DNA from 3 places in the Pseudarthrobacter sp. TRD_SC_9 genome. Region 2 is predicted to be linked to each of the others. Evidence: riboswitches for the same ligand, from Rfam matches in the RefSeq annotation. Region 2 holds a riboswitch; each other region holds the start of a gene.
What was found. Region 2 has a riboswitch for cyclic di-AMP ahead of ACWA13_RS03775 (aggregation-promoting factor C-terminal-like domain-containing protein). Riboswitches for the same ligand answer to the same signal wherever they lie in the genome.
Positions count from the first base shown of each region.

Region 1 (4,301 bases), 1.3 Mb from region 2:
GAACGGTAGGGGAGGTGCTGTCAGGGGTCAAGCATTGATCAGATGAATCTGCAGGAAGCGTCATCCCGTATGTGAATCGGTGGCAGCACCGCGGTGAAACAGCCCGGTCAGAGGTCAGATGTAGTGGTTGACTGCCCAAATGGGGTGCAGACTCGGTTGCATGCGCGAACTCATTGTCCTCGGCACTGCCTCCCAGGTGCCCACCCGGACCCGCAACCACAACGGCTACCTGCTTCGCTGGGACGGCGAAGGCCTGCTGTTTGATCCTGGGGAGGGCACGCAGCGGCAAATGATCCACGCCGGCGTTTCGGCATCCCGGGTAACGCGGATCTGCCTCACGCATGTTCACGGTGATCATTGTTATGGCCTGCCGGGCGTACTCTCGCGCATGGTGCTCGACGGCGTCACGCACCCCGTGCACCTGCACTATCCGGCGTCGGGCGAAGACGTAGTCCGTGCGCTGGTGTCGGTCGCGACCCCGGGCCTTGACCTGAGGTTCCACCCGCATGGGGGCGCCGGGGCCATTGCCGATGACCTCGAGGTCCGGCCGCTGAAGCACCGTATCGAGACCTACGGCTACCGGCTTACGGAACCTGACGGCCGGACCCTGCTGCCCGAACGGCTTGCTGCTGCAGGAATCAGGGGACACGACGTCGGACGCCTGCAGCGTGAAGGCCGCGTTGCCGGCGTGCTGCTGGAGGATGTCAGCATTCCGCGTCCCGGTCAAAGCTTCGCCTTCGTGATGGATACAGCCGAATGTCAGGGAGCCGAAGAACTGGCACAAGGCGCTGACCTGCTGGTAGCCGAATCGACTTTCAGTGACGAGGATGTGGCGCTCGCCGACGAGTACCGCCATCTCACCGCCGGGCAAGCGGGCAAGCTGGCGAACGCAGGTGGCGTCCGGACCCTCGCCCTCACCCACTTCTCCTCGCGCTACGGCGACGACACCGCCCTGCTGGCAGGGCAGGCCGCTGCCCGCGCCGGATCCGCCGAGGTGATCGCGGCGAAGGACCTGGACAGAATCAGGTTTCCAAAGCGCCGTAGCCTGCGATGACGGAAGCGCTGCCTGCAGCCGGAGGGAGCGGGCACTAAAAAACTCCGGCCCCACGCTTTCTTTCAAAAGCGTGGGGCCGGAGCCGGTAGCGCTAGAAGATACTGCGCAGGATGTTACGGAACGCGTACGAAGGAAGCTCCGCTGAGCCAGCTGATGGAGTGAACCTCGGTACGGTTGCCGTCAACGCCGCCGCTGACAACCTGGCCATCGCCGGCGTAGATTCCCACGTGACCGGCAGTGATGACCAAGTCACCGGGAGCCGGGGTGGAAACAACGCTGCCGAAGGCGAAGAAGTGGGAGGGAGCGATGTCACCGACGCTGATGCCTACGGAACGGAGGGCTTTTTCAACCATCGCGGTGCAGTCCTGGTAGGTGCCGATCTGGCCGTATGCATGTGCCAGCAGGGCAGCTCCGGTACCGGTACCGGTGGAAGCAGCCGTGGAGGACATGGCGGTCAGGTTGACCGGTGAGGCGGCAGGTGCCGGGGCAGGTGCGGGAGCGGTGGTTGCAGCCACGGTTACCGCGGGCGCCGGCGCTGCTGCTACGGTGCCTGCGCCGGGGATCTGGATTTGGTCGCCGGGGTAGATGACCGAAGCCATTCCCAGGTTGTTGACAGCCAGAACATCGGCAAGGCTAACGCCGTAGGCTGCGGAAATTGCGCCGAGGGTGTCGCCGGAAACAACCGTGTGCACGTTGGCGGTTGCTGCGGCCGGTGCCACGGTCACGGGTGCCGGGGCGGCAGTTGCCGTCGTCTGGACGGTGCCTGCGGACTCAGAGCTGTTAACGCTGGCCTGGGCAGGGGCGCCTACGCCGAAGACCAGACCGGAAGCCGCGGCAACTGCCAGGGCAGGACGGCCGACGGTCAGGGCGTGTGATTTTGCCGTGTAGCTGAGGCCTGCAAGGGCGACAGAACCGGCGGGGGTTGCCCGGTGACGGGCGGTGGTTGCGTTTTTAGACACGGTTGATTGCCTCTCCTATGCCTGCGGGGTGAGCTGTCGGGTTCGGGTTGGAGATACCCGGCCGGTGCTCTATGCGAACTAGAGCGTTACCGGCTTAACCCCAAGGCTTCATTGTGAAGCCGTGAAAACTTGGTTCCCCCGTCCCTGCCATCATCAAGCGAAGGGGTCCCGGATCCAGCGGCAGGGCTCGGCATGCTGGAGGGAATGTCCCGAGTTGGGCGGGACACCCATCGACAATACCTTCTTCTCGTCTGAAAGTCACAATCTGGTAACAAGCTGGGAGTGTTCAGTGAGTCGCATGGGTAAGCTGAGGAAACTATGTGCCTTTTCGTTACCACAGCCAGTGCCTACAGGCAGGACTCGTGGCACTTGCCCTCGTGGGTGCCGAGCGATGCCGTCAGCGGTCCTGAGGGCTGATTGGGAGGTTGACGTGCAGGGCCTAATAGAGCAGGCTGCAGGATTCATAGACCGCACCCTGCATAACGAGGGCGCCTCGTACAGGGTGGATGACGTCGAATCCCGGCTGGGTGGCGTCCTGGCCTCTTATGGTTCCTCTATTGGCGCAGTCCGTGGCACTGTTCGCGACGCGCTGAACAAGTTCAGGGAGTTGGACCACGACGGCGTCACCATGCTGGCATCCGCCCTCTGGGGACGTCCCCGGCCGGGAAGCAAGCCAGTATTTGAAAGGCGTCTCGCCGCCGTGGTTCTCCTGCAATCGCGGGTGGGTCTTCTTCGGCATTCGGACTTGACCAGGATCGAAGGCCTCCTGCGTTCTGCCGAAACTCAGGAGCTTGCCGGGCCGCTGGTCAACGACGTCACCCTGCCGCTGCTGGCCGCGCTGAGCGGGCGGAACCGGCGGAAGGCCGACGTCGTTATTGCCCGCTGGGGCCAGGATGCAGACCCGCGACTGCGCCAGGCTGCCCTGCTGGCGAAATCGTCGGATCCACCCTAAGTCCTTTATGGTGTCGGGTTGCCACCGTTGACGTTTAGTGTTTCGCCCACCACATAGCTTGATTCGGCCGACGCCAGAAACACGTAGGCCGGCGCCAGCTCTGCCGGCTGTCCGGCGCGGCCCAGCGGCGTGGACTGGCCAAACTCAGGCAGCTTTTCCTTGGGCTGGCCGCTGCTGACCTGCAGCGGCGTCCAGATGGGTCCGGGAGCCACCGCGTTGACCCGGATGCCCTTCGGTGCCAGCTGCTGCGCGAGGCCCTTGGTGAAGTTGTTGATGCTGGCCTTGGTGGTGGCGTAGTCAATCAACGTAGGTGACGGGTTGTAGGCCTGGATCGACGTGGTGTTGATGATGGTGGAACCGGCCGGCATGTGCTTGACGGCCTCCTTGGTCAGCCAGAACATCGCGTAGACGTTGGTCTTCATGGTGTGGTCGAACTGCTCGTCGGTGATGCCACCAATCTCCTCCTGAGCGACCTGCTTTCCCGCATTGTTGACCAGGATGTCCACGCCGCCGAGGACCGCAATTGCGGTGTCCACCAGTTCGCGGCAGGTGGCCTGGTCCTTCAGGTCACCGGGTACCTTGACTGCTTTCCGGCCAGCGGCCTCGATGATGCCCGCGATCCGTGCCGCGTCCTCTTCTTCCTCCGGAAGGTAGGACAGTACGACGTCGGCACCCTCCCTTGCGAATGCGATGGCAGTGGCCGCGCCGATTCCCGAGTCAGCTCCGGTCACTATCGCTTTCCGGCCGTCAAGCCTGCCGGTGCCGCGGTACGTTTCCTCACCCAGATCAGCTTTGGGCGTCAGTTCCGCATCAAGGCCGGGCTCCGGCTGGTGCTGTTTGGGCGGGGAAATCTCCGGGTAGGCGGTCACGGGGTTCCGGAAGGTGTACTGGTCCGTCATGGTCGCTCCTCTTGAGTGGCTGGACTCTGCACCTGCAGACAATGGCAACTGCAGACATTGGCAACTGCAAACAATGCTAAGCATGCTTACGTTCCTAGCCTAGGGGTGGCCGGGCGTTTATGCCAAGCCGGACCCACGTACGGATGCGGCCTGTCAGACTTGGAGGATGAACCAGGACACAGCAGCCACTTCTGAAGCGCGGTCTGCCAGGGCGCTGCATGCCCAGGCGCTGTCTTCAGAGGCTCCGCACAGTATCAGGAGCAAGCCCCGGGACGCGGGCGACGCCTGGGTGGAGGGTGACCGCGGCAGGTTCTGGGGGCGCTTCGGGGCTGCTGGAGTGCTGGCGTACGATCCTGCCAAGGGCGTGCTGCTGCAGCATCGCGCGGTCTGGAGCCACAATGGCGGAACCTGGGGACTGCCAGGCGGTGCCCTGCATC
Region 1 is NZ_CM143956.1:2,115,803-2,120,103, reverse strand. It holds gene ACWA13_RS09880 (ribonuclease Z) at 161-1,054, shown strand; gene ACWA13_RS09875 (C40 family peptidase) at 1,168-2,013, opposite strand; cyclic di-AMP (ydaO/yuaA leader) riboswitch at 2,017-2,183, opposite strand; gene ACWA13_RS09870 (DNA alkylation repair protein) at 2,444-2,965, shown strand; gene ACWA13_RS09865 (glucose 1-dehydrogenase) at 2,971-3,864, opposite strand; gene ACWA13_RS09860 (NUDIX domain-containing protein) at 4,031-4,301, shown strand, end outside.
Region 1: linked by a shared signal. The riboswitch ahead of ACWA13_RS09875 (C40 family peptidase) and the one ahead of ACWA13_RS03775 (aggregation-promoting factor C-terminal-like domain-containing protein) in region 2 are both predicted to bind cyclic di-AMP.

Region 2 (4,301 bases):
TGCTGAGTTCCCCGGAAGTGTTGGAACACATTCTGGGGAAGTTGCCCGGCACTGGGCTTGTTGGGGACGAATGCCTAAAAACTCTCTGGGGTTTGACAGTTAGGCGTGCATTCGACAACAGCGCATGTCGGCAGCAGCGGGTGTGCTGGGCCAATAATCTGCAGTTGCAGGTGCTGTTGAGTTCTTGTTCACAAATGAAGTGTGCAACGTAACAATAAGAACTTGCAAGTAACAATGGACGCTTTAGTCCGGATAGTGAGACGAATCGGTAGTTTGTGGCGCACATCACGATTCGCTAGAAGACCTCGACTGATAGCACTTTTGCGCTTGACAGAGCCTTAAACCGTAACCAGCCGAATTTTTGAATGAGAAGATCGCCCCAAAGCGGTTTTTCTTCAGTTCTCAATTGAGTGGACTAACCAGCAATGAAAAGTTCCCACAAAGTCCAGCTTTCGACGAGGGGGCTGTTGGGCTGGCATTCATAGCTTACCGAGGGCTCCGTCTTGACCCCCGGCACAATGACGGCGATGGCATCGCACCCCTGCCCCTGCTACCGGGTTTCACCGGCCTTCGTGAGATCAGTCCATTTACTCCTGCGAGGCGCTAACCAGGACTGAATCTTCCGCTTTTTCGGCCTTGGGGTTGTCGGCGAGTTTTAACCAAACGACTCCGCCGATGATCACGGCAAGCCAAAAGGCACGGGTCGGGGTGAGTGTTTCGTTGAAGAAGATCGGGCCGAGGACGGCGGCGCCGACCGAGCCAATGCCGGCCCATACGGCGTAGCCGATCCCCACGTCGATCTTCTTGAGGGCAAGGCTGAGGCAAAACAGGGTCGCAAGGAAGAACGCGAGGGCGGAGATTGACCAGCCCGGGACGCTGAACCCTTGGCTGCCGCCGACGCTTAGTGCGTAGCCGACTTCGAATACGCCGGCCACGAGCAAGACGAGCCAGGCCCCGGTGTTCCTGCTGTCGATGACGGGTGTTGCCCTCATTGTTCTGTCCGTTCTAGAAGAGTGGAAGGAAAAGTGGATGTTCCGATGCGGGGTGCGGGCACCGTGTGTGGAGTCTCACGTGGCTCCACTGAGCTGGAGTCCGACGACACCGATGATGACGATTCCGATGCCGGCTCCCTGGCGCCAGTTCAAGCGCTGACCGAAGAGCAAACCGCCGAGAATGGTGATGCCGACCCCGGCGACCGAAACCCAGAGCGCGTAACCGACGCCGACATCGAAGGTCAGGAGCGCCAGGCTGAGGAAATAAGTGGCGACTGCGCCACTGACGAGTGTGGTGATGGTCCACCACAAGCGGGTGAAGCCATGTGCCTTGCTCGCTGCGAGGGCGACGGCAATCTCGAAGATCACGGCGATACCCAGGTAGATCCAACTCATGATGTTCTCCTTTTTGTTGGTGTTGCGAGGTAGGTACGGGCGATCGCATCTGGTCCCGCTTTCGAGGACGCGGATGGCAATTTACTGCATGTACATGCATGTAAGTAGAGATGGCTTTTTCGAATCGTTTTGCTGGTGAAGCCTATGGCGAGGTGAGGGCACCGATATCACGCAGTGCCCCACTGAGCTGGTGTGCATCGAGTTCCGGAAAGTGCACAGTAATGTTGCTGAGAAGCTCACGCACCCGATCCTCGTACACGCCGCGCACCTCTCGGAGCAGCGCTTCCCCAGGCTCGGTTATGACGGCGTAGACTCCACGCGCGTCGTCGGGGCAGGCGTCGCGGTACGTCAGGTTCTTTTTCTCCAGGCGGCTCACCAGGCGTGTGGTAGAACTCTGGTTCAGACCTATCTGCTGGGCGAGCTCGTTGACGCGCAACTCTTTGTCGGAGGCATGGGCGATATGCGCGAGCGCACGGTAGTCCGTCAGGCCGATTCCATGGGTATCCGTGAGCCACTTGCCTAGACTCGCGTCCACTGCGGAGGCGAATACGGCAACCCGAGACCAAGCCGCACTGATGTCCCCGGACCCCGAGGGGTCACTTTCTTCAGATATCTGCATGTGCATACAGATAACTTACCGCAGCCGCACCCGCACGGCAAACACTTGTCCGAAAGCCTCCGTCGCGACTCCCCCGACGGCCCGTTCGCCGCGAGGAGTGGCTCAGCAAGAGGAGGGGCGGGCGGCCCATCATCCAACCGAGCGGAAATCGAGCGGAAACCCGGCGCCCCCTCGTGATCTCCGTTACCAAAACGTGACTAAGGTGGCAAACCCCTGTACCGTGGATGGGGTGTGGCCACCGTTCCGGCTGCATGACCGGGTGAATGCCGAGCTCTGCCGCCACCCGGATTCCTCATGATCAGGCAGAGGCGGGGAACCCACAGTCCCGGGCACGAGTCGCCCTAGGGGTGAAGCCATCGCGTGATTGTTCCGCGTGGCCGGATGACCTCATCCGAATCCGACAGCTAACTCCGCAGGCGTTGAGAGGCTAAATCATCATGACTGATTACCAGGATCACGCGCGCGTGAAAAACGGTACGGAGCAGGCCCATGGCCGGCGCCGCACCGCTGAATCAACCGCCGTTCCCACAAGTTCCATCCGCACTGTCCGCAGCCGAGTTGTTGACTCGGCGCATCCGGTACCCAGCCGCCGCACAGCCGTTCTGGGCGTAGTCCGGCGCGCTGCCGTGGTGACGGCGTCCTGCGCCCTGCTCATCGGCGCTGCCGCTGCCGGTCAGGCTGGCAGTAATCCGATGGCACCGGCGTCCGTTGTCCAGGCTGTCTTGCCGGAGTCGGCGGCGAACTCCACTCCCGCCGAGGCGCTTGCTTCAGCAGCGGCGGAGCAGTCCGCGATGAAAGCGGATCCGGTACCGGCGCCTGCGCCTTCCCCGGAGGCGCCTGTTGAACCGGCTCCGGCCGCTGCACCGGCAGAACCTGCTCCCGCTCCGGCACCCGTAGAGCCAGCGCCCGTGGCGCCCGCTCCCGCTGCTGCGCCCGAACCTGTTGCCGTCAACGACCCCGCTGGTGCCCAGGCCTACGCGCTGAGCCAACTGGGTTCCTACGGCTGGGGCGCCGGCCAGATGCCGTGCCTGACCACGCTCTGGACCAAGGAATCGGACTGGACTACTACCGCCACCAACCCCACCAGCGGCGCTTACGGAATCGTCCAGTCACTGCCGGCCGAAAAAATGGCAAGCGCCGGTGCTGACTACCTCACCAACTACCGCACCCAGATCAACTGGGGCCTGAACTACATCCAGGAGCGCTACCAGTCCCCGTGCGGCGCCTTGAACTTCCACCTTGCCAACAACTGGTACTAAAAGTCCTCACGCTCTTTAGCAAGGCGGGGAAGAACTGGCGGGTTCTACCCCGCGTCCCGGTATGGCATGTACTGGACAGACCACTGATTGCCGTCGGGATCGGCAAAGTACACAAAGTGTCCCCAGTCAAGGATCTCCACGTCGCTGACGTCCACGCCCTTCTCCGTGAGGTGCCGGTGCGCTTCATGGATATCGCTCACCACCAACTGGAGATTGGGGGCGGTGCCCGGAAGTGCGTCGCTGATGCCTTCACCGATCGCGATGGAACAGGCTGAGCCGGGCGGCGTCAGCTGCACGAACCGCAAGGTGTCGCTCACTCGGTGGTCATGGTCCGCGTTGAATCCCACTTTGTTGACATAAAAGTCCTTGGCCGCATCGACGTCGGACACGGGCACAAACGCAAGTTCAAGTTTCCATTCCATTCGGACAGGCTAGCCCTGGGGCCGGACAGACGGAAGGGCCGGTTCAATTTGAAGCCGGCCCTTACGTCTATCCAAAGCGGATCTTAGCCCGCTACGCCGTAGAGCCTGTCGCCGGCGTCGCCCAGACCGGGAACAATGTAGGACTTCTCGTTGAGTTTCTCGTCAATGGACGCAAGCACAATGGTCACGTTGGCGTCGGCCAGCTCTTCTTCCAGCTTGGCCAGGCCTTCCGGCGCTGCCAGCAGGCAGATGCACGTAACGTCCGAGGCGCCGCGGCGGAAGAGGAACTTGATGGCTTCGCGCAGGGTCCCGCCGGTGGCAAGCATGGGGTCCAGCACGAAGATCTGCCGGTCCGTGAGGTCCTCCGGGAGGCGCTCGGCATAGGTGATGATGTCCAGGGTTTCCTCGTCCCGGGCCATGCCCAGGAAGCCGACCTCCGCGGTGGGAACCAGCTTGGTCATGCCCTCGAGCATGCCCAGACCGGCGCGCAGGATGGGAACCACCAGCGGCGTGGGCTTAGTGAACGCGGTGCCGATAGTGGTGGCAACGGGCGTTTCAATGGTGACGTCCTGGGTACGGACATCGCGCGTGGCCTCATAGGCCAGGAGCGTTA
Region 2 is NZ_CM143956.1:785,923-790,223, reverse strand. It holds gene ACWA13_RS03790 (DMT family transporter) at 588-992, opposite strand; gene ACWA13_RS03785 (DMT family transporter) at 1,068-1,388, opposite strand; gene ACWA13_RS03780 (MarR family winged helix-turn-helix transcriptional regulator) at 1,531-2,013, opposite strand; cyclic di-AMP (ydaO/yuaA leader) riboswitch at 2,262-2,440, shown strand; gene ACWA13_RS03775 (aggregation-promoting factor C-terminal-like domain-containing protein) at 2,445-3,266, shown strand; gene ACWA13_RS03770 (glyoxalase superfamily protein) at 3,311-3,688, opposite strand; gene upp (uracil phosphoribosyltransferase) at 3,772-4,301, opposite strand, start outside.

Region 3 (4,301 bases), 220 kb from region 2:
AGAGTGCTTCCAGCTGCTCCGCCCGTACCTTGGACGGGCCGGCGCCGAAACGTCCGTCCTGTGGCACGAGATTGGCGGGGATGGTGATGCTGGCGTCGCTCACAAGGGCTCCAAATTCGTAGGGACAGTTTGGCCGCAGCGGCCGTCGGACGGGACAGTCAGTGTTGGCTGCTGTAGAGGCCGCTTTCATTCTGCCTGACTACGCTGTCCTCCGGGAACTGGAGCTGTCACAGTGGGGACTTTTGGCGGCCGGCTACAACCCGGCGGGATTATCCGGAGTAATTCAAAATAGGCTAAGCTGTGGACCTGATAAGCGACGCGCTATCAGTACGCGATACGGTGGACGAACGCGTGGGACTGCGCTCAAGGAGCTGAGCTGGATGACGGATCTGATCGATACCACGGAGATGTATCTTCGGACCATTTTGGAGCTTGAAGAAGAGAACATCGTGGCACTTCGCGCCCGCATTGCGGAGCGGCTGCGCCACTCGGGACCAACGGTTTCGCAGACCATCGGGCGCATGGAACGTGACGGCCTGGTGGTCGTTGCCGGCGACCGGCACCTGGAACTGACCGAACCCGGGCGCAAACGTGCCACAGAGGTTATGCGCAAGCACCGGCTGGCCGAACGCCTCCTGTCGGACATCATCGGGCTGGATTGGGCCTATGTCCATGACGAGGCCTGCCGCTGGGAGCACGTGATGAGTGAGCGTGTTGAACAGCGCATCTATGAACTGTTGGACCACCCCACTGAGTCGCCGTACGGCAATCCCATCCCGGGCCTGGCGGCACTCGGCGGCGAAGTGGGTTCCGCCTTCACTGACGGCGTGATCAACCTGCTGGAAGCCATGGCCGGTTACAGTCCGGAATCAACCGTGCGGGTCTGTCGGCTGGCGGAGCCCATCCAGGTTGAACCGGAGTTGCTTGTGCAACTGGATGAGGGCGGGATCCGCCCGGGCACGGACGTCACCCTGGAGCGCGTGGGGGAGTACATCTCCGTGCGGGTTGCCGGCATCGAAGGCGCCCTCGAATTGCCGCCGGAAGTTGCAGCCCACGTCTTTGTGAAGCTCTCCTGATTAGTCTTGCGACCTCGGCCGTCTCTTGCGCGAGGCAAAAAATGATAAGCGCACCTTCCGTTTATAACGGAATTGTTACTGTCCGGCCTCATCGCCTATAGTTAACCTTCGACGCCGATACCTAAGCGTTATCTGGTCCGAAAGCCTAGCTCTGCCAGCGGACCGGGAGTTCGAGTCACCTTTCTGGCAGGGGCGGGGGAACCACAATCGGCCGTTTTCGAGCGGCCTTGGGGTGAAGTCCGCAGCGGCAGTCCTTTTGATAAACGAATCCCCTGGATATCTGTGCGTCAAGATGACCTGCTTTGCGGGCCGGGTCGCTAACTCTCTGATCCGAATCCGACAGCTAACTTCGCAGGCTTCCAGAGAGGAAAATACTTGAGCACGCAGAATTACAGGGGCCGCCGTCGCGCCGTCGGCTCCGCTTCGCAGCCACGGGTTGCTGAAGTCCCACTCGCGGACCGTCCCCGGGACCCGCAACGGGAAGCGCGCCGCCACCGGAGCCCGTTCCGGCAGCTTACTGACTTCGCTGCCGCCAGCGGCATCGGCCAGAAGGCCGGCATCGGGCTGGCCGCCACGGGCCTGATCCTGACGATTACCGTCCCCGTGACCAGTCCGGTACTCGCCAATTCCACCCTTCCCATTGCCGCAACCAGTGCTTCTGCCGCCGTTGTTGCGGCGCCACAGCCCGACATTTCCGCGGAATCGGCAGCGCAGGTCGACTTCAGCCGCACGGCCGTCACTACGCAGGGCGATCCTGACGGAAAGCTCAAGCAGCTCCTCAGCGCCCAGGCCGCGGCTGCCGTGACCCCGGCCGCCTCCGTGGGCACCCTGGCTGGCCCGCTGGCCTCACTGACCACGGTTTCCCCTTACGGTTACCGCGTCAGCCCGATCACCGGAGGAACCGGCGACTTCCACCGTGGAACCGACTTTGCGGCCCAGTGCGGCACCCAAGTGCTCGCCGCCGCAACCGGCACTGTCACCTTCGCAGGCTGGCACCCCTACGGCGGCGGCAACCGTGTTGTAGTGGACCACGGCAACGGCCTGGAGACCACCTACAACCACCTGTCGTCCTTCAAGGCGTCGGTAGGCCAGAAGGTCAGCCGCGGCGACGTCGTGGCTTTCAGCGGCACCACAGGCGCTTCCACCGGCTGCCACCTCCACTTTGAGGTGCAGGTCAACGGTGAAGTCGTCGATCCCGCCGGCTGGCTGTAACCAAACGATGAACCGCTCTCGTTTCTTTGCAACACGCCGTGACCTGAATGTGACATTGAAGAAGAACTGCTGTACCGTCTAAACCGCGTCAACTTTTCCGAAGTTGACGTTCTTGAGTGGATTGCCTAACTCTGCCACCGCCCAAGGTCCGTTCGCATGACATCGTCTGGCAGAGACGGGGGAACCAAATATGGCCTTCTTTGGAAGGCCTTGGGGTTAAGTCGCAAAGCTTCCTTGGAAGTGGCGCGGCCGGGTGAACTCCCATCCGAATCCGACAGCTCACCTCGCAGGCATTGGGAGAGGCTACTTACGTGTCGTCACGCCATAATCTTGCGCGCCACCGCGCCCAGCCGGTGCGCATCAACCCCATGGGAACTGTTTCGAAGGCCGTCAGCGCCAATGCCGGGACCGTAGGTCGTCAGGCAGCGGTTATTGCAGCAGCTTCCGGCCTTATCCTCAGCATCGGCCTTCCGGCCAACGCAGCAGACAGCACGGTAGGCGTCTCCGCCTCCCTTGAGTCGGCTTCCCAGACTTCACTGGCTGTCACGGCCGCCCCCACGGCCACCGTGTCGTTCGAGCGCCCCGTGATCACCACCGTCGCCGCCCCCGTGATTGAAGTCATTGAGCCCCGGTCCAACGACGAAGACGACGAAGCAGCAGGGGCAACCACCGCTACCGCTACCGCCACTGCCGCTACCGCAGTCACCACCAAAGCTCCCGAAGCTCCGGTTGCCACCTCGGCTGCAGCCTCAGGCCTGGCAGCTATTGCCTACACCGGCATCGGCAGCCCCTACGTCTGGGGTGGCAACACTCCCGCCGGCTGGGACTGCTCCGGCTTTACCCAGTGGGTCTACGCTCAGGCCGGCATCTCCATTCCGCGCACCGGTGCCTGGAACGCCATGACCCCCACGGGCGACCCGCAGCCGGGTGACCTCGTCATGCAGAACGGTGGCGCACACGTTGGCATCTACGTCGGCAACGGCATGATGATCAGCGCGCTGAACCCGTCCCAGGGCACGCTGCTGCATTCAGTAGCCGCCACGGGTTCGTCCTCCTTCTACACCCTCCGCTAAATCCCCGTTCGGGGCTTGCCTGCGTACCCCAAAAACGCCGCCACGCTCAAAACCTCGTGCCGCCCAACCGGCTAGAGGATTCGAAAGAGAGATCCCCAATGTCATCAAGTGCGTCTGCACGGCACCGCGCGGAGGTCACCAAGACCAGCGCGTTGGCCATCATTGCCAAGACCGTCGGCGACAACGCCGGCGGCGTGGGCCGTCAGGCCGCTGTCATTGCAGCGGCCTCCGGCCTTGTTTTGAGCAGCGGCGTTGCCGCCAACGCCGCTGACTCCGGTATTCAGCGTGAAGCGGCCACGGCCTCGGCGGTGGATGTCCGGTCATCGGTTCCGGCAGTCATCACCGCGGCCTCCAGCATTGCCATCTCCTTTGAGCGGCCTGCAGTAACCACCACGCCGGCCCCCGTCGAAGAAGAGCCGGCACCTGCTGTTGAGGTCAAGGCAGCCCCGGAAGAAGCAGCCCCGGAAAAAGAAGTCGCAGCAGCGCCGGTGGTCCGGCAGGCGGTGGCCGCTTCCACGGCTGCCCCGGCTCCGGCCGCCGCTTCCACCGGGCTCAACTCCACCATCCTGGCCGCCGCCTACGCGCAGATCGGCGTTAACCAGGACTGCACCATGCTCGTCACCAACTCGCTGGCAGCAGTGGGCATCCACTTCCACGACTGGCCGGCCGGTTACCTGTCCCTGGGACGCACCGTCAGCGCAGCCGAGGCCCAGCCGGGCGACATCATCTACTACGCCGACGGTGGCGCGGGCGTTGCACACGTAGCGATCTACGCTGGAAACGGCCAGGCTGTCCACGGCGGCTACAACGGCAACCAGACAGTCCTCTTCAGCGTCAACGTTGGTTCCGGGCCGGTTTTCATCCGCGTCAACGGCTAACAGCTCCCCGTGAGATGCGGCAGGGACTTCCACTTTGGTGGGAGTCCCTGCTGCATTTAACT
Region 3 is NZ_CM143956.1:1,005,157-1,009,457, forward strand. It holds gene serC (phosphoserine transaminase) at 1-103, opposite strand, end outside; gene ACWA13_RS04815 (metal-dependent transcriptional regulator) at 381-1,076, shown strand; cyclic di-AMP (ydaO/yuaA leader) riboswitch at 1,244-1,448, shown strand; gene ACWA13_RS04820 (M23 family metallopeptidase) at 1,452-2,288, shown strand; cyclic di-AMP (ydaO/yuaA leader) riboswitch at 2,417-2,595, shown strand; gene ACWA13_RS04825 (C40 family peptidase) at 2,657-3,361, shown strand; gene ACWA13_RS04830 (NlpC/P60 family protein) at 3,460-4,239, shown strand.
Region 3: linked by a shared signal. The riboswitch ahead of ACWA13_RS04825 (C40 family peptidase) and the one ahead of ACWA13_RS03775 (aggregation-promoting factor C-terminal-like domain-containing protein) in region 2 are both predicted to bind cyclic di-AMP.